DNA from 4 places in the Bacillus sp. 0209A genome. Region 1 is predicted to be linked to each of the others. Evidence: riboswitches for the same ligand, from Rfam matches in the RefSeq annotation. Region 1 holds a riboswitch; each other region holds the start of a gene.
The links. A riboswitch is a leader RNA that binds a small molecule or an ion and turns the genes downstream of it on or off. The one in region 1 is predicted to bind S-adenosylmethionine.
Positions count from the first base shown of each region.

Region 2: another riboswitch for S-adenosylmethionine. It lies ahead of V6D44_RS06375 (5-methyltetrahydropteroyltriglutamate--homocysteine S-methyltransferase); the one in region 1 lies ahead of mtnW (2,3-diketo-5-methylthiopentyl-1-phosphate enolase).
Region 3: another riboswitch for S-adenosylmethionine. It lies ahead of V6D44_RS03980 (bifunctional homocysteine S-methyltransferase/methylenetetrahydrofolate reductase); the one in region 1 lies ahead of mtnW (2,3-diketo-5-methylthiopentyl-1-phosphate enolase).
Region 4: another riboswitch for S-adenosylmethionine. It lies ahead of V6D44_RS01500 (phosphoadenylyl-sulfate reductase); the one in region 1 lies ahead of mtnW (2,3-diketo-5-methylthiopentyl-1-phosphate enolase).

Region 1 is NZ_JBAIZV010000001.1:639,263-644,423, forward strand. Features, by position in the region: gene mtnD (acireductone dioxygenase) at 1-265, opposite strand, end outside; gene V6D44_RS02570 (methylthioribulose 1-phosphate dehydratase) at 280-909, opposite strand; gene mtnX (2-hydroxy-3-keto-5-methylthiopentenyl-1-phosphate phosphatase) at 867-1,574, opposite strand; gene mtnW (2,3-diketo-5-methylthiopentyl-1-phosphate enolase) at 1,571-2,788, opposite strand; SAM riboswitch class I at 2,873-2,973, opposite strand; gene mtnE (methionine-glutamine aminotransferase) at 3,015-4,208, opposite strand; gene V6D44_RS02590 (carbon-nitrogen family hydrolase) at 4,303-5,082, shown strand.
Region 2 is NZ_JBAIZV010000002.1:227,977-233,137, forward strand. Features, by position in the region: gene V6D44_RS06360 (CoA transferase subunit A) at 1-295, shown strand, start outside; gene V6D44_RS06365 (CoA transferase subunit B) at 292-948, shown strand; gene V6D44_RS06370 (3-hydroxybutyrate dehydrogenase) at 963-1,736, shown strand; gene V6D44_RS06375 (5-methyltetrahydropteroyltriglutamate--homocysteine S-methyltransferase) at 1,788-2,924, opposite strand; SAM riboswitch class I at 3,002-3,108, opposite strand; gene V6D44_RS06380 (5-methyltetrahydropteroyltriglutamate--homocysteine S-methyltransferase) at 3,177-4,310, opposite strand; SAM riboswitch class I at 4,395-4,501, opposite strand; gene V6D44_RS06385 (LURP-one-related/scramblase family protein) at 4,568-5,056, opposite strand.
Region 3 is NZ_JBAIZV010000001.1:888,907-894,067, forward strand. Features, by position in the region: partial or broken gene V6D44_RS03970 (CvfB family protein) at 1-717, opposite strand, end outside; gene V6D44_RS03975 (YajQ family cyclic di-GMP-binding protein) at 816-1,307, shown strand; SAM riboswitch class I at 1,414-1,531, shown strand; gene V6D44_RS03980 (bifunctional homocysteine S-methyltransferase/methylenetetrahydrofolate reductase) at 1,622-3,460, shown strand; gene V6D44_RS03985 (GNAT family N-acetyltransferase) at 3,545-3,994, shown strand; gene V6D44_RS03990 (GNAT family N-acetyltransferase) at 4,000-4,857, shown strand; gene V6D44_RS03995 (MFS transporter) at 4,968-5,161, shown strand, end outside.
Region 4 is NZ_JBAIZV010000001.1:382,680-387,840, reverse strand. Features, by position in the region: gene V6D44_RS01515 (dihydroorotate dehydrogenase) at 1-535, shown strand, start outside; gene pyrF (orotidine-5'-phosphate decarboxylase) at 504-1,223, shown strand; gene pyrE (orotate phosphoribosyltransferase) at 1,220-1,852, shown strand; SAM riboswitch class I at 1,997-2,102, shown strand; gene V6D44_RS01500 (phosphoadenylyl-sulfate reductase) at 2,257-2,958, shown strand; gene cysP (sulfate permease) at 2,970-4,034, shown strand; gene sat (sulfate adenylyltransferase) at 4,083-5,161, shown strand, end outside.

The sequences.
Region 1 (5,161 bases):
GTTTCGGATTGCTGTCTGACAATGAAATAACATCCTGTGCTTTGTAGCCGCGGCGGTTTGAAATATCTTTAATTTCAGTTTCAAAGGCATCAAGGATTTGCTGTTTTTCTTCTTCTGTCAGATCATATTTCTCTGAAAGCTGTTCTGGGAGCTTACACATATCCCATTGCTCATAAATGACCTCTTGACTGTCCAGAAAGCTTGCTACTTCCTCTTGATTTTCAATCGTTGTATTTGCCTCATCATGAATACGAATTGTTGCCATTTCAGTTCCTCCTTTTATTTAACCAGCTGATGCTGAATTGTGTTCAATTTCAAATGGTAGCTGAACAAAAATTCATATGCTTCAAGCACTCTTTTTGCTTCAAACGCTGTTCGGCCCCAAGCTGTAATACCGTGATTTCGGATTAGAACAGCTCCTGAATCTTCTGAAACCTCTTCCGCAAACAGTGCCGCGAGCGTCGGAATATGAGCTGGATTTTCAATGATCGGAATGGTCACTTCTGCATTCTCTTCCCACAGTCCGAGCGCTTTTATGATTTCCTGGCCTCTGAATGTGATTTTCTTTTGGTCTCCGTATAGCTCTGAGATGACATTATTGTTTATCGTATGGACGTGCAGGCAGCATCCGGCATTGGTTTTATTGTACAAATGTGTATGCAAAAGCGTTTCCGCTGACGGTTTCAGAGAATGCCCGCTTTCGGCAGGCTCTCCGTTTTGATCCACCAGCAGAAAATCTTCATCCGTCTCTTTGCGTTTATCTTTTCCGCTTGCGGTTACGAGAAAGGTTAAAGGCTCATCAGAAACCTTAATAGACAGATTGCCGCTAGTCGCCGGAAACCAGTCTCTTTCAGCCAATTCCCGTTTTACTTCAGCGAGCTCTCGCCAGCGTTCTTGTTTTGCAGCCATTCCTGTACCTCCGTTACGTTCTCAATATCTTTTCTAATCTCATGAAAATCTTGATACGGGAGATGATTCAGATTTCGCTCCCGGCATTCGTTTAATAAATAATCCCTTGCAAAGCAAAGGTCAGACAGCTTTGCCGCCTCCACATCTGTAACCGAGTCACCGATCATGATGAGATATTGGTCCGCTTCAGAAAGTTCATGTATCACCGACGGTTTGCAACACCCGCATTGATTGCTGCATGATCCTTTGCAAGAATGAGGCCAGTCAATATGAATATAGTCGCTGTCAAATGACGCATGGTTGCAATAAATACGTTCTTTCTCCACAATGCCTTCAAGCAAAGGATACACAAAAAAGTCCATTCCTCCGCTTACGACATAAAACGGAAGCTCGTGCTCATTGATAAACGCTACAAATTCCCGAAAGCCTTCCCTGATTTTTGCATCTTCCAATACAAATCTTGTAATCTCTTCTTTTAAACTGCTAGGCAGAAGGCCGAACATCCGCCCGACACCTTCCTTGATCGACAGCGTTTTGGAAAGGACGCCGTCTTTTAATGCCGTCCACTCCGGGGGAGCGAATGTTTTCATGATGCTTATAATGTTGTCGTTTCTCGTGATGGTTCCGTCAAAGTCACAAATGATTAAAGGTTTTCGGGTCGTCATACGGCTTCAACCTTTCCCCATTTATCAAGCGCAAGCTTTAGATCCTTGCATTGTTCGGCTTTTTCATCAATCGGCTGGGCTTCTAAGACCGCATCAATAATGGCTCTGAACGCTTTGCCCCCGCCTTGAGCGCCGTTCGGATGTCCGTGTACGCCTCCACCGGCGTTAATTATATGATCTATGCCGAAATCCCGCATTAAAAGCGGAACCATACCGGGATGAATGCCTGCTGACGGAACGGCAAATGTTTGGTTAAAGGCATCCTCTCTTACACATTCTTCATGAATCGCCAGCGCATGTTCTTTCGGAAGCGCAACCGAGCCGTATGGCGACGGAAAGAGACTGAAGTCAGCACCGCAATACCGGTTTAATTTTCCGAGCAAAAGAGCGTGAGAAAAGCCATAAAACGGAGAAGATGTGAACGCCCCGCTGACCGCTGGATGCGCCATAATCGGGATCGCAATTTCGGGATCTTCCGCAAGGCTTTGCATGACGTCCAAGCCGTAAGCGAAAACATTAAACAAAAGCGCATCCGCTCCTAATTCGGCGGCGCGTCTCGCTTTATCTTTCAGATCAGCCGTACGTCCAGTCAAATTGACCGCATACAGCGTTTTATGCCCGGTTTGTTCATACGTTTCTTTCAATATTTGCTTGCCCTCTGTAATTCTTGTTTCAAAAGGCGCCGGACCTGTCTCAAAGAAAATTTCATCGTCCTTGATCAAGTCAACTCCGCCAAGCGCCTGCTGTCTGAGCTGTTCTTTAATATCACTCAAGTCCCTTCCGATAACCCCTTTAAATATGCTCATTAACAGCGGTCTCTCAAATTCCCCCAGCAACTTCCGGATGCCGTATACGCCAAACTTCGGTCCCGGCAGCGTGCGCTTAAATGCTTCAGAGAAGTGAAGATCGAGTAATTTGATTTTCCCATCAAGCGACAGCTTGCCAAACACTGTTGTCAGCAAAGCCGGAATATCCTGAGAGAAATTGATGTCAGGATAGGCGATTGTGATCACCGCTTGTTTTTCTGATGCAGGAGTTCCCTCTCTTTCCTCGACCTGTATCACCCGCCCCTTGTGCTTTTGCATTTGCTCCTGTTTCACCAAGGGCAAATCCGTCCAAGAGCCAACTGTCAATCCTGTTGCGATTTGTTCTGCTTTTTTCTCTGTATCGGCTCCCGGTTCGGTCAGGAGATATGTTGCCAATAACTCACTCATGCCAGAGCTCCTTTCATTTTCATCCATATAAAAAAACCTCTTCAAACAGCAATCGCGTCTAAAGAGGTTTCGTTTCTCGTCCGAATCTTATCTCTCAGCCGCCAGCTGCAAGAATTAGCACCGTGCTTTACAAGTCGGTTGCCGGGCTTCATCGGGCTCGTCCCTCTGCCTGCTCTTGATAAGAAAATATAGATTTTATAAATTATTTCGAATTATCCCATCGTTATCAAGTCTTGTCAATGCTTTTTTGGGTAAACAGGTTCAGTTTCCCAATTCGATAAGCGGCTTCCTTCAGTCTTTCTTCACTTGTCAGCAGCCCGACTCGGACGTAGCCCTCGCCATATTCACCGAAGCCGTTTCCGGCTGCAACCGCCACATTCGCTTTTTCCAGCAAAAGGTTTGAGAACTGCTCGGAAGTATAGCCTTCAGGCACAGGCAGCCATGCAAAAAATGAACCTGCCGGAGCTGTCACATCCCAGCCGATTTTCCGGCATGACGCGATCCAAACGTTTCGCCTGCTTTCATATCGGGCATTTTGCTCCGCCACACACGTCTGATCAGCTAACAGTGCCGCCGCTGCAGCCTCCTGAGTCGCTCTGAAAAGACTGACAAACATATGGTCTTGATACAGATTGATCGCTTCAATGACCGAAGCGTTTCCAACGGCAAAGCCGACCCGCCACCCTGCCATATTATATGTTTTTGACAGCGTGTAAATTTCAATGCCGATATCCTTGGCACCTTCAGTCTGCAAAAAACTTAAAGGCTTTCCGCCGTCAAATCCTACAGCGCCGTAAGCAAAATCGTGAACGACACAGACCCCGTTTTCTTTCGCAAAACTCACGGTTTCTTCAAAGAAGTCAGGGGTAGCAACGGCTCCGGTCGGATTATTCGGATAATTCAAATACATTAATTTCGCCTGTTCCCTCACTTCAGCGGTAATGCTGCTGTAATCAGGAAGAAACGCTCTGTCCTTTACGAGCGGCATCATTTCCATCTTCGCTTTCGCGAGTGCCACACCTGACCAGTAATCAGGATAGCCTGGATCCGGAACTAAAATGGTATCTCCGGGATTCAGCAAGCATTGCGGGAGCTCAACCAGACCGGCTTTCCCGCCGAATAATACAGCGACTTCAGTTTCCGGGTCAAGATCAATGCCATATTCTCTTTTATAAAATGCTGCCGCTGCTGATTTCAGACTGTATGAGCCGCGAAAAGACGAGTATTTATGATTTTCAGGATCAGCAACAGCCCGTTTCATTTCCTCGACGATATGTTCCGGAGTCGGCTGATCCGGATTTCCCTGTCCGAGATTGATGACGTCGTGTCCTTCTGCGAGCTTTCGGTTCACTTGCTGCACCAAAGAAGCGAAGAATTGTTGAGGCAGCTCCTTCAATACATCAGATTGTTCAAATTTCATCTATTCTCACCTTCTAAAAAAATCTTGAAATGATAGTCCATCATCATATATGGTTAAATAAAAAAAGTAAAGAAAAATGTGGAGTGATAATAAGATGAAATGGACGATATCTTGTCTTCAATTTGATATTTCATACGGAAAACCTTCAGAAAATATAAAAAAGGCTGAATTCTTCATCGAAAAAGAAAGCAAACATGCTGACGTTCTTGTTCTTCCTGAACTATGGACAACCGGATATGACTTGGCCAACCTTGATGAGCTCGCTGATGAAGACGGACGTTCTGCTCAAAGCTGGCTGAAGAATACGGCAAAAAAACATGGCGTTCATATTATCGCCGGATCGGTTGCTGTCAGAAAGGATTCTGATGTTTATAATACAATGTACATCGCGGATAAGGAAGGACAAATCATTAAAGAGTACAGGAAAGCCCATCTTTTTCAGCTGATGGATGAGCATGTGTATTTATCAGCCGGTTCCGAAGACGGATACTTTGAGCTTGATGGCGTCAAAAGCTCAGGATTGATCTGTTACGATATCCGTTTTCCGGAGTGGATCAGAAAACATACGACAAAAGGTGCCAACGTGCTGTTTATTTCTGCGGAATGGCCTCTTCCCCGCCTTGATCATTGGAAAAGCCTGCTTATTGCGCGGGCCATTGAAAATCAATGCTTTATCGCTGCCTGCAATTGCACCGGTTCAAATCCAAATAATGAATTTGCCGGGCATAGCCTGATTATTGATCCGTGGGGGCGCGTCCTAGCTGAAGGCGGCCGGGAAGAAGGCGTTGTCCGAGCGGAAATCGACCTTCAGGAAAGCGTTAAGGTGCGGGAAAACATTCCTGTTTTCGATGATATCAGAAAAGATTTATATTAGAAAATAGATTGACAATTTACTTAAACACCTGTTACTATGTTCATCAACTGATAAATTAGAATTGTTTAACAAGTGAATA
Region 2 (5,161 bases), on a different contig from region 1:
TGTGCTGGAGCGAGGCATTACCGGCGACGTGGCGATTGTCAAAGCATGGAAAGCGGACACCATGGGGAATTTGGTTTTTCGGAAAACGGCGAGAAATTTTAATCCCGTTGCCGCCATGGCAGGCAAGATCACGATTGCCGAGGCGGAAGACATCGTGGAAGCGGGAGAGCTTGATCCAGATCACATCCACACACCGGGCATTTACGTACAGCATGTGGTGCTTGGCGCCAGCCATGAAAAACGGATTGAAAAACGCACAGTTCGGCAGGCGGCGGGAAAGGGTGAGGCGAAATGAAGGAAGCGAGACAACGGATGGTCAAACGGGCTGTACAAGAAATCAAGGATGGCATGAACGTCAATCTCGGGATCGGAATACCGACGCTTGTCGCAAATGAGATACCCGATGGCGTTCACGTCATGCTTCAGTCAGAAAACGGCTTGCTTGGGATCGGCCCGTATCCTGCGGAAGGAACGGAAGACGCGGATTTGATCAATGCGGGAAAGGAAACGATCACTGAAGTGACGGGCGCTTCCTATTTTGACAGCGCCGAGTCATTCGCGATGATAAGAGGCGGGCATATCGATTTGGCTATCCTTGGCGGGATGGAGGTTTCGGAGCAAGGCGATCTGGCCAATTGGATGATCCCCGGGAAAATGGTAAAAGGGATGGGCGGCGCGATGGATCTCGTCAACGGGGCGAAACGGATCGTTGTCATCATGGAGCATGTCAATAAGCATGGAGAGTCAAAGGTGAAAAAAACTTGCTCCCTTCCGCTGACGGGCCAGAAAGTCGTGCATAGGCTGATTACGGATTTGGCAGTGTTTGATTTTGATAACGGCCGCATGACACTGACTGAGCTTCAGAAAGGCGTCACAATTGAAGAGGTGTATGAAAAAACAGAAGCTGATTTCGCTGTAAGCCAGTCTGTGATCAAACAAAACTCTTAGGGAAGGTGTTTGACATGAATAAACAAGTCGCCTTGGTGACAGGGGCAGCCGGCGGAATCGGATTCGAAATCGCGAGGGAGTTCGCCCGTGAAGGAGCTAGAGTCATCGTTTCGGACCTTCATCAGGAAGCATGCGAAAAGGCCGCTTCCAAGCTTGCAGAAGAAGGTTTTGACGCAGCAGCCATTCCGTGTGATGTGACAAAGGAAGCGCAAGTCGCTGATACGGTGAACACCATTCAAAAACGATACGGCCGCTTGGATATTCTGGTGAACAATGCCGGTATTCAGCACGTCGCCCCGATTGAAGAGTTTCCGACAGAAACCTTTGAACAACTGATCAAGGTCATGCTGACGGCGCCCTTCATCGCAATGAAGCATGTTTTTCCGATCATGAAAAAACAGCAGTTTGGCAGAATCATTCATATCGCGTCTGTTAATGGTTTAGTCGGCTTTGCGGGGAAATCGGCTTATAATAGCGCCAAGCACGGTGTCATTGGGCTGACTAAGGTCGGGGCGCTGGAGGGCGCGCCCCATGGCATTACAGTTAACGCGCTCTGTCCGGGGTATGTCGATACACAGCTTGTCCGCAATCAGCTGAGCGATCTTTCGAAAACGAGAAATGTCCCTTACGACTCCGTCCTTGAACAGATCATTTTTCCGCTTGTGCCGCAAAAACGACTGCTTGGCGTCAAGGAAATCGCGGATTATGCAGTGTTTTTGGCAAGCGAGAAAGCGAAGGGTGTCACCGGGCAGGCTGTCGTCCTAGATGGGGGCTACACCGCTCAATGATATAAAAAACACACTTGCTCCGCCATGGAATCAAGTGTGTTTTTTCTTTGCTTATTTCCAAACATCGTTAGCGATTTCAACCACATGGCGCAGCTTCGCCCATTGCTGTTCTTCGGTCAGCTTGTTGCCTTCTTCAGTGGAAGCGAATCCGCATTGAGGGCTGAGGCAAAGCTGGTCTAAGCTCACATAGCGGGACGCTTCTTCGATACGGCGTTTCACATCGTCCGGATGTTCAAGCTCGCCGAATTTAGAGGTGACTAAACCAAGGACAAGCTGAAGATCAGAGCGCTTCACATAACGGAGCGGTTCAAATCCGCCTGAGCGTGAATCATCGTATTCCAAGAACAGGCCGTCAAGGTTCAAGCCGTCAAAAATGGTTTCAGCTGCCGCGTCATAACCGCCTTCAGCTGTCCAAGTGGACTGGAAGTTGCCGCGGCAAATATGCATGGTCACCGTCAGGTCATCCGGACGATCCGCAATCGCGTCGTTAATGGATTTCGCAAACAGCTGGCGAAGCTCGTCTGGCGTTGTTCCGAATGCTTCGATTTGTTTTAAGCCTTTTTCAGATAAGAAAACAGCCCATGCCGTATCATCAAGCTGGAGGTAGCGGCAGCCTCTGTCATAAAACGCTTGAATCGCTTTTTTATATGCTTTGGATACATCATGCTGGAAAAGCTGATAGTCGTTTTTGTACGCATCCTTTTCAAGCTTTCCGCGGAAAAACAGCATATTCGGGCTTGGGATCGTCATCTTCGGCGTCGCGTCACCTGCAATGCTATGGAGAAATGAATAATCTTCAAGCATTGGGTGAGTTGAAAAGTCGATATCATCTGTGACTTTAATGCCGCGTGCTTTTGTCTGTACGTTATGAAATTGAATGCCGTGCTCAGGAATAAACGGCTCAACCCCATCCAAGTTTTCCAGAAAATCAAAATGCCACCACGCTCTGCGGAATTCGCCGTCTGTCACGACGTTCAGGCCGGTTTCCTTCTGTTTTTCCACAATGCGGATGATTTCATCGTTCTCGATCTGGCGAAGCTGTTCAGCCGTAATCTCGCCGGCGGCTTTTTGCAGCCGCGCTTTTTTGACGGGCTCAGACCTCAGCAGGCTTCCGACTTGATCCGCGCGAAATGGCGGTTTTTGTCTTTGAAGTGATTTTTGTTCTGCGGGTGTTGTTTGTTGTGGCATGTTGTTCATTCCTTCTTTCCATTCAAATATAAAAAAGCTCTTCCTTTGGATAAGGAAGAGCTTGCGTGACAATCTCAACCTTATCTTCAAGAGCAATCAATGCTCTAAAGGATTTAGCACCATTCTGTTAAACAGCGGTTGCCGGGTATCGCAGGGCCAGTCCCTCCACCTCTCTTGATAAGGAAAACCTTTTTATGAAATTTTCTGATAGTATCTATTATTCACACATTTTACATGTCTGTCAATGATAGATTATCTCCACACATCGTTGGCGATGTCGATGACGTGGCGCAGCTTCGCCCATTGCTGCATCTCTGTCAACAGATTGCCTTCTTCTGTAGAGGCGAAACCGCACTGCGGGCTGAGGCACAACTGGTCAAGGCTGACAAAGCGCGCCGCTTCATTGATTCGGCGTTTCACATCCTCAGGATTTTCGAGCTCGCCGTATTTTGATGTAATTAAGCCAAGAACAATTTGCAGATCCTTGCGTTTCACGAAACGGAGCGGATCAAAATTTCCGGAGCGATCATCATCATATTCCAAGAACAGGCCGTCCAAGTTTAAGCCGTCCAAAATCGTTTCCGCTACAGCGTCATAGCCTCCTGATGCCGCCCAAGTCGACTTGAAGTTGCCGCGGCAAATGTGCATTGTGATTGTTAAATCATCAGGGCGGTCCGCGACTGCATCGTTAATCGTTTTGGCAAACAAGGCAGGCAATGTTTCTGGATCGCCGCCGAGCGCCCGGACAACCTCTCTGCCTTTTTCCTCAAAGAAGAGAGACCATGACGTATCATCTAGCTGAAGATAGCGGCATCCAGCGTCATAGAAGGCGTTGATTGCTTTTTTGTACGCTTGGGCCAGATCATGAAAGTACTCCTCTTGATCGTCATAAATGCCTTTATCGGCCTTTTCACCGAAAAACAGCATATTCGGACTCGGAATCGTCAATTTAGGTGTCGCGTCGCCGGCAATCTCTTGTAAAAATTGATAATCAGCAAGCGCTGGGTGGTTCGTAAAATCGAGTTTTCCCGTCACTTTGATGCTGCGTGCTTTTGTTTTTACGTTATGGAACTGAATCCCTTCAGCGGGAATGAACGGTTCCACACCGTCAAGCCCTTCGAGAAAATCATAATGCCACCAAGAACGGCGAAATTCACCGTCTGTTACCACGTCGAGACCGATTTCTTTTTGTTTTTTGACAATGCGAGTGATTTCCTTGTTTTCAATCTCACGAAGCTGTTCCGCTGTGATCTCGCCGGCCGCTTTTTTCTGGCGTGCTTCTTTCACCGGAGCGGAGCGCAGTAAACTGCCGACATGATCGGCGCGGAAAGGAGCTTTGTTTTGTTTTTCTGATTTTTGTCCTGCAACATTTGTTTGTTGAGCCATGTCATTCGCCTCTTTTCTGAAATAGGGTAAGCATGAAAAAAGCTCTTCCTTTGAGTAAGGAAGAGCTTGAATGATCAAATCTCCGCCTCATCTGCAAGAACGCAATGTTCTTAAGGATTTAGCACCATTCTGTTTGAAACAGCGGTTGCCGGGTATCACAGGGCCAGTCCCTCCACCTCTCTTGATAAGGTACATCTTCATATTTACATTTTAATTATCTTAATATTATTACTTTTGAATCAATTGTCAACACTTTTTTAGAAAAGACTCTCATCTTCATCGTCATATAAGACCATATCCAACACGATAGCGATGGCCGTGCAAAGCAGCACATCTTCCTCGTTTGCAATCTGCAAATGATAGGAATCACCCCAGCTGAGCCACTTCTTACTCACCGACATCCGGACATTCTCCCCGTCAGTCAGCTGGAATTCATTCTTCCACAAGTCACCGTCAATTTGCCAGTTAAGTCCGGAAATCTCAAACTTCGGTTTGAAAAACGCTAATTTCTTCGTCACCTCACAAACCGTTTTCCCGCCAATTGAAATCACATATCGCGGCAGAAATGACATCACTTTTTGTTCAATGGAAACGAGCGTTTTCCCGGATGAATCTGTCAATTGTAATGAGTCCCCTAACGAAAAGAACCGTCCTTCGACCTTGAATCGCTCTTGTTCATCCCGGTCATAAATGTGAAATGTATCTTTAAACGAGAACATTTTTTGTTTCATAAATAAATCGATCATTGCTGCAGTCTCCTTTTGAATTTGCCTTGTAAAATATTACGGACAGGGGGCAAAAAGGTTTCAAGTCCAAATCTATGTTTCCAAAATGAAAAAAGGCTGCGTTGT
Region 3 (5,161 bases), 250 kb from region 1:
TCGGCATCTACAGACAATGCATCCTGTTTTCTCGGAAGCAGCGACATATTGACTGAACCGTCTTCTTTTACTTGAATCACCCGTCCCGTGATTCTTGAACCGAGTCTTGGCTCCTCTTTTCTTTCTGACGGATGGATAAAACCGCGGATACCGTCGTCCGTGATAATGAATGAACCTGTTGCGATCAGTCTATACACCGTACCTGTCAGCTCTTTATTCATCAGATCCTCTGAGGCATCGGTAAACAGTTCGCTGATGATGTCTTCCGGCGCTGGTTTGGCAAACATGCGCCCCCGGTTCGTCACTTTCAGCATACAGTAGAGCTTGTCGCCTTTTTGCGGCCACACATCTTCGTATGGCGGCAAATGCTCAGTTGCAACAAGCGCGTCCTTAGATAAACCGACATCAACGAATACACCCATATCTTCCACTTTATCCACCACTTCGACCCAGCCGTACTCATCCGCGCTGATGACCGGAATTCTCATCGTGGCCGCAAGCCTTTCCTGCTGATCGACGTATATAAAAACCTCTACTTCGTCTCTGTCCTCGATATCCTCAGTTATTTCACTGTTATGTAAGAGAATCGTGTCTTCTCCGTCGGTTAAAAAGTAACCGAAGTCCGTTTGGTGATCTATACTCAAGGTTAATTGCTGCCCTGGTCTCATGCTATCGTCCTTCCTGTTCCGCTTATTTTTCTGCGGATGCTGTTAACATTTTTTCCAATCATCACAAATTGATTCTTTGTTCTGTTGGAAGTTTCTCTTTATTCTACTATAATCAACACATAAGTTAAATGTTATGGAGGTTTTCATATGGCAAAAGAAAGTTCATTTGATATTGTATCCAAGGTGGAATTGCCTGAGGTGCAAAACGCGATCCAAATCGCATTGAAGGAAATCAGCACACGCTATGACTTTAAAGGAAGCAAAAGCGACATTTCTTTAGATAAAGAGGAGCTTGTCCTTGTTTCCGATGACGAATTCAAATTAAGCCAGCTGAAAGATGTGCTGGTCAGTAAATTGATTAAACGAAACGTGCCGACAAAAAACATTGATTACGGCAAGATTGAAAACGCGTTCGGCGGAACGGTGCGCCAGCGCGCAAAGCTTGTTCAAGGCATTGACAAAGATAATGCCAAAAAAGTCAATATGATCATCAAAAACTCCGGACTGAAAGTAAAGTCTCAAGTGCAGGATGATCAAGTGCGCGTCACCGGAAAAAACAAGGATGACCTGCAGCAGATTATCTCAGCTGTGCGGGACGCAGATCTGCCGATTGACGTTCAATTTATAAATTTCAGATAAATTTTCTGAATCCTATTGATTATTGTCTTTATTTTCGGTAAATTTGGAGAAAGGGAAAAAGCCCGGAATCTTTTGGCATTTCCTGAACACGAAAACTTCATATCCGTTCTTATCAAGAGAAGCAGAGGGACTGGCCCGACGAAGCTTCAGCAACCGGTGTAATGGCGATCAGCCATGACCAAGGTGCTAAATCCAGCAAGCTCGAACAGCTTGGAAGATAAGAAGAGACAAAATCACTGACAAAGTCTTCTTCTTAAGAGGACTTTTTTTATTTCTCTTTTTTCCTTGCTGAATGTGAATAAAGGAGGCAGACAATGGGACTTTTAGAAGATTTGCAAAAACAGGTGTTAATCGGTGACGGCGCCATGGGAACGCTCCTCTACTCCTATGGCATTGACAGATGTTTCGAGGAGCTCAACATTTCGAAGCCGGAGGAAATTCAGCGCATACATAAAGCGTACGTTGAGGCGGGAGCCGACATCATTCAAACGAATACGTACGGGGCCAATTATATTAAATTATCGAGACACGGGCTTGAGGATGACATTAAAAAGATGAATCAAGAGGCAGTAAGAATCGCGCGGGCTTCAGCAGGAGATGCGTACGTCCTCGGGACGATGGGCGGCATCCGCACATTTAATAAAAACGCGTACAGCCTTGACGAAATCAAACGCAGTTTTCGCGAGCAGCTGTACCTGCTGCTGCATGAAGAGCCGGATGGCTTGCTGTTAGAAACGTATTATGATTTGGAAGAAGCCCGTGAAGTGCTGAAAATCGCGCGCAAAGAGACTGGGCTTCCGATTATGCTCAATGTCTCTATGCATGAGCAAGGCGTACTGCAGGACGGAACTCCTCTTTCTGAAGCATTGCGATCGATTGCGGATCTCGGGGCTGATATCGTCGGCATTAACTGCCGGCTCGGCCCTTATCATATGATTGAAGCGCTCAGCGAAGTGCCGATTTTTGATGACGTGTTCTTATCAGTTTATCCGAACAGCAGTCTTCCTTCGCTTGAAGAGGGACGGCTCGTCTATGAAACTGACGACACGTATTTTCAAAACAGCGCGTCAGAATTCCGCAAGCAAGGCGCGCGGATTATCGGCGGCTGCTGCGGCACCACGCCGAATCATATCCGCGCGATGGCGGAAGCGGTTGGCGGGCTTGCTCCGATTACGGAAAAAGAAGTCAAAACCCGGGCGAAAGAATTTATCTCTGTTCAGCATGAGCGGACAGAGCCCGGCCTGAATGAGATCGCGGCGGAAAAACGCTCCATCATCGTAGAGCTGGATCCGCCGAAAAAATTGAGTTTTGACAAGTTTTTGTCCGCCGCTGCTGAATTAAAAGAAGCGGGAATCGACGCCCTGACGCTCGCTGATAATTCCTTGGCGACTCCGCGGATCAGCAATGTTGCCTGCGGCGCCCTTGTGAAGCAGCAGCTCGATATGCGCTCCCTTGTCCATATTACGTGCCGTGACCGAAACATTATTGGCTTGCAGTCACATTTAATGGGCCTTGATACGTTAGGGCTGAATGACGTGCTGGCCATTACAGGCGACCCTTCTAAAATCGGGGATTTCCCGGGGGCGACGTCTGTTTATGATTTAACATCCTTTGATTTAATCAGGCTGATCAAACAGTTCAATGAAGGGCTGTCCCTGTCTGGAAAACCACTTGGCAAGAAAACGAATTTCTCAGTCGCCGCCGCATTTAATCCTAATGTCCGCCATCTGGATAAAGCGGTAAAACGGCTGGAGAAAAAAATAGATTGCGGCGCCGATTATTTTGTTTCACAGCCTGTCTATTCCGAGCAGCAGCTTGTCGATATCCATAACGAAACAAAGCATCTGAAGACGCCCATCTATATCGGCATTATGCCGCTCACAAGCAGCCGGAATGCTGAATTCATCCACAATGAAATTCCCGGGATTAAGCTGTCAGACTCCATTCGCGAAAAAATGGCTCTTGCAGGTGAGGATAAAGAGAAGCAAAAAGCGGAAGGTCTCGCAATTGCACGCTCCCTGCTGGATGCGGCATGCGAGCTGTTTAACGGCATCTACTTGATTACGCCTTTTCTCAGATCTGACTTAACCGCTGAGCTCACCTCGTATATACAGCAAAAAGACGAACAACGCCAAAATATTTATTTGCGTTAAATATGGCTGCCTGAGTCAATCAGGCAGTCTTTTCTAATCGGATTCATGTTACGATATAGAAAACTTTTTAAGAGGAGGAACATCATGCTTGAAGTTAAAACCATTTCCGCGGAAGATACATACGACATCCGGCAGCGCATCCTGCGTCCCCATCAATCCATCGAACAATGCAAATATGAACAGGACCGTGCGGAAGGCGCTTTTCATCTCGGTGTATTTTTTGAAGGAACGCTCATCAGCATCGCTTCTTTTTCCCCTCAACATCAGCCATTATTAACAGCCACCTCCGCATACCAGCTGAGAGGCATGGCGACGCTTGAAGGATATCGCGAACAAAAAGCCGGCAGCGCGCTGATCAAACACGCGGAGGAGAAACTGGCCGAGAGAGGCGTACAGGCGGTCTGGTGCAATGCAAGATACCATGTCAAAGGCTACTACGCAAAGCTTGGCTGGAAGGAACTTGGCGAACCATTTGAAGTTCCCGGCATTGGCACACATATCGTCATGTACAAAAAACTCGGAACAAGCAGGTGAACTGTGTGAAGGTAATGGAAGAGCTGATTGAGCTTCATGAAGAACATATTCCCGGCCTATTGCGGCTTTGCAGGCAAGCCGGGTGGCCGGATTATGGCGAACAAGAGCTGAAAATGCTTTTCCAACAAGGACGCTTTTTCGGTTATCAAAATGTCCGCGGAGACATCATCTCCTGTATCGGCTTGTTTTTGTTTGGCCGTCTTGCTTCTATCGGACTCGTCATCGTGGATAAGGAATACAAACGGCTCGGTCTCGGGCGCCGGATGGTAAACGCGTGTATCAGCCAAACGGATGAAAGCACCACCATCAGGCTTTGCGCCACAAAAGAAGGTTTGCCGCTTTATGAAAAGGCAGGTTTTCATACGGCGGGTTCAGTCCGAAAGTACAGCTGTCACAGTTTTCAACCGATTGAAAAGCAAGATCACCTTGATGCAGAACTGGCATCCTTTAGAGAACAAGATTTTCAAGAATTAGCCGCTGCCGACCTGGCAGCCTTTGGCGGAGATCGATCAAACCTTATGCAGCAGCTTATTTCCATTTCAAAGGAATGTATTATCGCCAGAAACAACAAGGGTCAGCTGATTGGCTACGGCCTTTCTGTACAGACACCTGCCAATCTGAAATTCGGCCCCCTCATCGCCCCATCGTCAGACGTTGCTGCAAGATTAATCAACAGGCTGGCCGACGGCAAACAAGGGCCAATGCGCATCGATATACCGGCTGAACACACGACTCTGCATGACAGACTGGAAGCGATGGGCTTTCACTTAGACGATGAGCCCCCGCTCATGCTTTACCCAAATAAGACACTGCCCGCTAGAAACGGACAATTATTCGCCTTGATCTCACAAGGGTTCGGCTAACCCTCTTTTTCCCGAACAGGTATTTTCTGTTCGGTTTTTTGCTGTCTGAACGTTGAATAAATGAAGCTATCAGGGACATTCTAAGCAGAAGAAAAGGAGTGTGCTCTGAGATGGAATCATCAAAACAAAATAACGGAATGACGATTGTTGCAATCGGTTCAATCCCTTTAATATTAACACTTGGAAACTCAATGCTTATTCCGATTTTGCCAAAAATGCAATCTGAACTTCATTTATCTCAATTTCAGGTCAGTCTCGTAATCACAGTATTTTCCTTGATTGCGGCGTTTGCCATTCCGATTGT
Region 4 (5,161 bases), 260 kb from region 1:
CGGAATCGCTTTTGGGACGAACCCTAAAATGGCTGCTGATTTGACGAAAGCGGTTAAAGAGGTTTCAGATGTACCCGTTTATGTGAAGCTTTCCCCGAACGTGGCAAATATCACAGAAATTGCATCAGCGATCGAGGAGGCGGGAGCGGACGGTCTTACGATGATCAACACATTAATCGGGATGAGACTCGATTTAAAATCAGGAAAGCCGATATTAGCGAATAAAACAGGGGGGCTTTCTGGTCCTGCTGTGAAGCCGGTTGCTATTCGCATGGTGTATGAAGTCAGCCAGGCGGTCAACATCCCGATTATCGGAATGGGAGGCGTGCAGACGGCCGAAGATGCACTGGAATTTCTTCTTGCGGGAGCAAGCGCGGTCGCTGTCGGTACAGCAAACTTTGTAAATCCTTTTGCATGCCCAGATATTATAGACCAGCTCCCAGCTGTTTTGCGCCAATACGGCTATCAATCAATTGAAGAATGCATCGGAAGGAGCTGGAACCATGAAAAACAACCTGCCCATCATCGCGCTTGATTTTGCAACAGCTGAAGAAACACTTGCATTCTTAGCGCCTTTTCAGCAAGGACCGTTATTTGTAAAAGTTGGGATGGAGCTTTTTTATCAAGAAGGGCCATCTATCGTCAAACAACTAAAAGAAAGAAATTGCGAGCTGTTTTTAGATTTAAAGCTTCATGACATCCCGACCACTGTAAACAAAGCGATGAAGCGCCTTGCCGGTCTCGGAGTAGACCTCGTCAATGTTCATGCGGCCGGGGGCAAAAAAATGATGCAGGCAGCTCTGGAAGGCTTAGAAGAAGGGACGCCGGCCGGACAAAAACGCCCGTCCCTTATCGCGGTAACCCAGCTGACAAGCACATCTGAACAAATGATGAAAGATGAACTGCTGATCGAAAAGCCTCTGATCGACACGGTCGTCCACTACAGCAAACTGGCGGAAGAAAGCGGGCTGGATGGAGTGGTCTGCTCTGTTCATGAAGCAAAAGCCATTTACGAAGCGGTATCGCCTACATTTTTGACTGTTACTCCGGGGATCAGGCTGTCAGAGGACGCTGCGAATGACCAAATCCGTGTAGCGACACCTGCAATTGCAAGAGAGAAAGGTTCATCAGCGATTGTGGTGGGACGCTCGATTACAAAAGCGAAAGACCCGGTAAAAGCCTATGAAGCTGTCAGACTCGAATGGGAGGGGATCAAATCATGAAACAAGTCATCGCAAAACATCTATTAAACATCCAAGCTGTATTTTTACGCCCGAACGAGCCATTTACATGGGCAAGCGGCATTTTATCGCCCATCTACTGTGACAATCGTCTCACGCTATCATTCCCGGAGGTCAGAAATGATGTCGCTTCAGGCATCAGCAAGCTTGTCGAAGAGCATTTTCCTGAAGCTGAAATGATTGCGGGAACAGCAACAGCCGGTATTCCTCATGCTGCTCTGGCGGCTGACCGTTTGAATCTTCCGATGTGTTATGTGAGAAGCAAGCCGAAAGCGCACGGAAAAGGCAATCAGATTGAGGGAACTGTTCAAAAAGGCCAAAAAACGGTCTTGATCGAAGACTTAATTTCCACAGGAGGCAGTGTGCTTGAAGCTGCGGCGGCTTTACAAGCGGCTGGCTGTGAAGTGCTTGGTGTCGTCTCAATCTTTACGTACGGACTGCCTAAAGCGCAGGAAGCGTTTGCGAAGGCAGAACTGCCATACTACTCTTTAACTGATTATGATACGCTCACACAGGTCGCGCTTGAAAACGGCAATATTCATTCAGACGATTTAGAAAAGCTGAAAACGTGGAAACAAAATCCCGAGTCAAAAGATTGGTTTAAAAAATAACAAATAAATTTTGGTGATGTACAAGGGCTCCAAAGCCTTTCTGTACTTGAAAACAGGCCTTGCAGCCTGTTTTTTTATTAATCCTATAAAAAAAGTCGGGTTGACTTATGTTAGAATTGTGCTAAAATTTACTACAAATCTAAAAACTTATCAAGAGCGGCTGAGGGACTGGACCTATGAAGCCCGGCAACCTGCACAGTTTGTAAGGTGCTACTTCCAGCAAAATGAATTCCATTTTGAAAGATAAGGGCTACATGCTGTTCCTGTCTTTCTTTCCGCCGGATTGAAAGTTTTTTATTTTAAGAGGAAAAAAGGCTGACTGCAATAACCGCAGCCGCGCATTACAATTGGTAAAAGACAACCAGCAGAAAGCTACTGTTGTCTCCGAAAGGAGGAAAGAAGAAATGTTAACGTACGATAATTGGGAAGAACCAACGATTACGTTTCCGGAAGACGATCCTTATAAAGGAGCGCTGTCAGTTTTAAAGTGGGCATACGGCCATTACGGCAATCAGCTTGTTTATGCATGCAGTTTCGGAATTGAAGGAATCGTTCTGATTGACTTAATTTATAAAGTGAAAAAAGACGCAGAGATTGTGTTTCTTGATACAGGGCTTCATTTTAAAGAAACATATGAAACGATTGAACGAGTGAAAGAGCGTTATCCTGGTCTTCATATCATCCTGAAAAAACCAGACCTTACCCTTGAACAGCAAGCCGGTGAATATGGTGGCAAACTGTGGGAAAGAGAACCGAATCAATGCTGCTATCTCAGAAAGATCGTTCCTTTAAGAGAGGCGCTTTCGGGACATCCGGCCTGGCTTTCCGGTCTGCGCCGCGATCAAGGGCCAAGCCGTGCCAATACGAATTTCTTAAACAAAGATGAAAAATTCAAATCAGTAAAAGTATGCCCGCTTATCCATTGGACTTGGAAAGACATTTGGAGATACACATCCCGGAATGAGCTGGACTACAATCCGCTTCATGACCAAGGTTATCCAAGTATTGGCTGCGCGCCTTGTACGGCTCCTGCTTTTACCGCAGAAGATTTACGCTCAGGCAGATGGAATGGCATGGCGAAAACAGAATGCGGACTGCATGAATAAGGAGCTGCAAAATGGAACTAGCCGCTATTTTATTTAGCTTGTTTTTCGCGATGAATATTGGTGCAAGCGGCGCTGCAGCTTCGATGGGAGTTGCTTACGGCTCTGGAGCCATCAGAAAGAAAACCTACGCTTTGATCCTATGCGCAGTCGGTGTGCTAGCTGGGGCGGTCATTGGCGGGGGGGAGGTTGTAAAAACCATCAGTTCCGGAATTATCCCCGAGCAGACGATTACACTGACGATTGTTTGCATTATTATTGGAGCCGCTGCGCTGTCGCTCTTTACGGCTAATCTGCTCGGCATTCCTTTGTCGACAAGTGAAGTAACAGTCGGTGCTGTTGTCGGCGTGGGAGTCGCTTACAAAGTATTGTTTGTGAACAGCCTTCTGGTCATTGTGTCGTTTTGGGTTTTTGTCCCGCTGTTCGCTTTCGGCTTCACATATTTCGTATTTAAGCTGTTTCGTTATTTTAAGATTGAAATTAAATCTTCTAAAAAGCAAAAATTCCTTGGCATTGCATTGTTAGGTGCCGGATTTTTCGAAGCGTTCTCTGCCGGCATGAACAACGTGGCGAATGCCGTTGGCCCGTTAGTGGCGGCCGGTGTGCTGGATGTCGCGAAAGGAACTTTGTACGGAGGAGCGTTTGTTGCTCTTGGCGCGCTGTTATTAGGCCGGCGTGTGTTAGAAACAAACGGGAAGAAAATTACGAGATTCTCAAAAGGAGAAGGCATTCTCTTATCCGGTACGGGAGCGGGACTGGTGATCATCAGTTCGGTATTTGGGATGCCGGTGCCTTTGGCGCAAGTCACTTCATCGTCTATTATCGGAATAGGCATGGCAAAAAACGGTCCGAATGTGTTCCATAAACAAGTTGTTCAAACGATGCTGAAGGTATGGATTGTATCGCCGTTTTTATCTTTATCGATTTCTTATATGCTTGTATCCTTGTTTTTAAAAGCGGATTATTATTCAATCTTTATTATGGTAAGCGTGCTCTTAGCGACGGTCGGTGCCGTCAGCCTGATGAAGGCCATACGTAAAGAGAGACGCTCTGTCCACGAACAAGGCGGGGGAATCTGATCATTAATCTGAGTTTTTTTATATGTTAACTAGGAGGAAATAGATATTATGAGTTTAGCACCTCACGGAGGAACATTAGTAAACAGAGTAGATGAATCATTTGATGTAAGCAGCATTCAAAAAGAAATTGAACTTGATTTAATTTCTTTTGCCGATTTAGAGTTGATTGGAATCGGCGGCTACAGCCCGATCGAAGGCTTCTTTAATGAAAAGGATTACGTATCTGTTGTGGAAAACATGCGTCTTTCTTCCGGTGTTGTCTGGTCTCTGCCGATCACGCTCCCGGTAGGCGCGCAAAAAGCAGCTGAACTGTCAGTCGGTGAAACGGTAAAGTTAACGTATGAAGGAGACACATACGGCGTTATCCAAATTGAAGACCTGTACGTGCCAGACAAACAAAAAGAAGCGGTCAATGTGTACAAAACCGATGATCAGGAACACCCGGGTGTTAAAAAGCTGTTCAGCCGCGGCGATACATATGTCGGCGGACCGATCACATTGATTAAAAAAGCTTCAAAACAGTTCCCTGAATTTACGTTTGAACCGGCAGAAACAAGACGCCAGTTTGCGGAAAATGGCTGGGAAACAATTGTCGGTTTCCAAACAAGAAATCCTGTTCACAGAGCACATGAATACATTCAAAAAACGGCTCTTGAAACAGTAGACGGTTTGTTCTTAAACCCGCTGGTAGGTGAAACAAAATCTGATGACATCCCAGCTGATGTGCGGATGGAAAGCTACCAAGTGCTTCTTGACAATTATTATCCGAAAGACCGCGTGTTCCTCGGCGTCTTCTTAGCGGCGATGCGTTATGCAGGACCGAGAGAAGCGATTTTCCACGCGCTTGTCAGAAAGAACTACGGCTGCACGCATTTCATCGTCGGCCGCGATCACGCGGGTGTAGGTGACTATTACGGAACATACGAAGCACAGGAGCTGTTTGACACATTTAAACCTGAAGAGCTCGGGATTACACCGCTGAAATTCGAGCACAGCTTCTTCTGTGAAAAATGCGGGAATATGGGAACCGCGAAAACTTGCCCTCACGGCAGAGAGCATCACGTGATTTTATCAGGCACTAAGGTAAGAGGCATGCTGAGAGACGGTGTGCTGCCGCCTGCTGAATT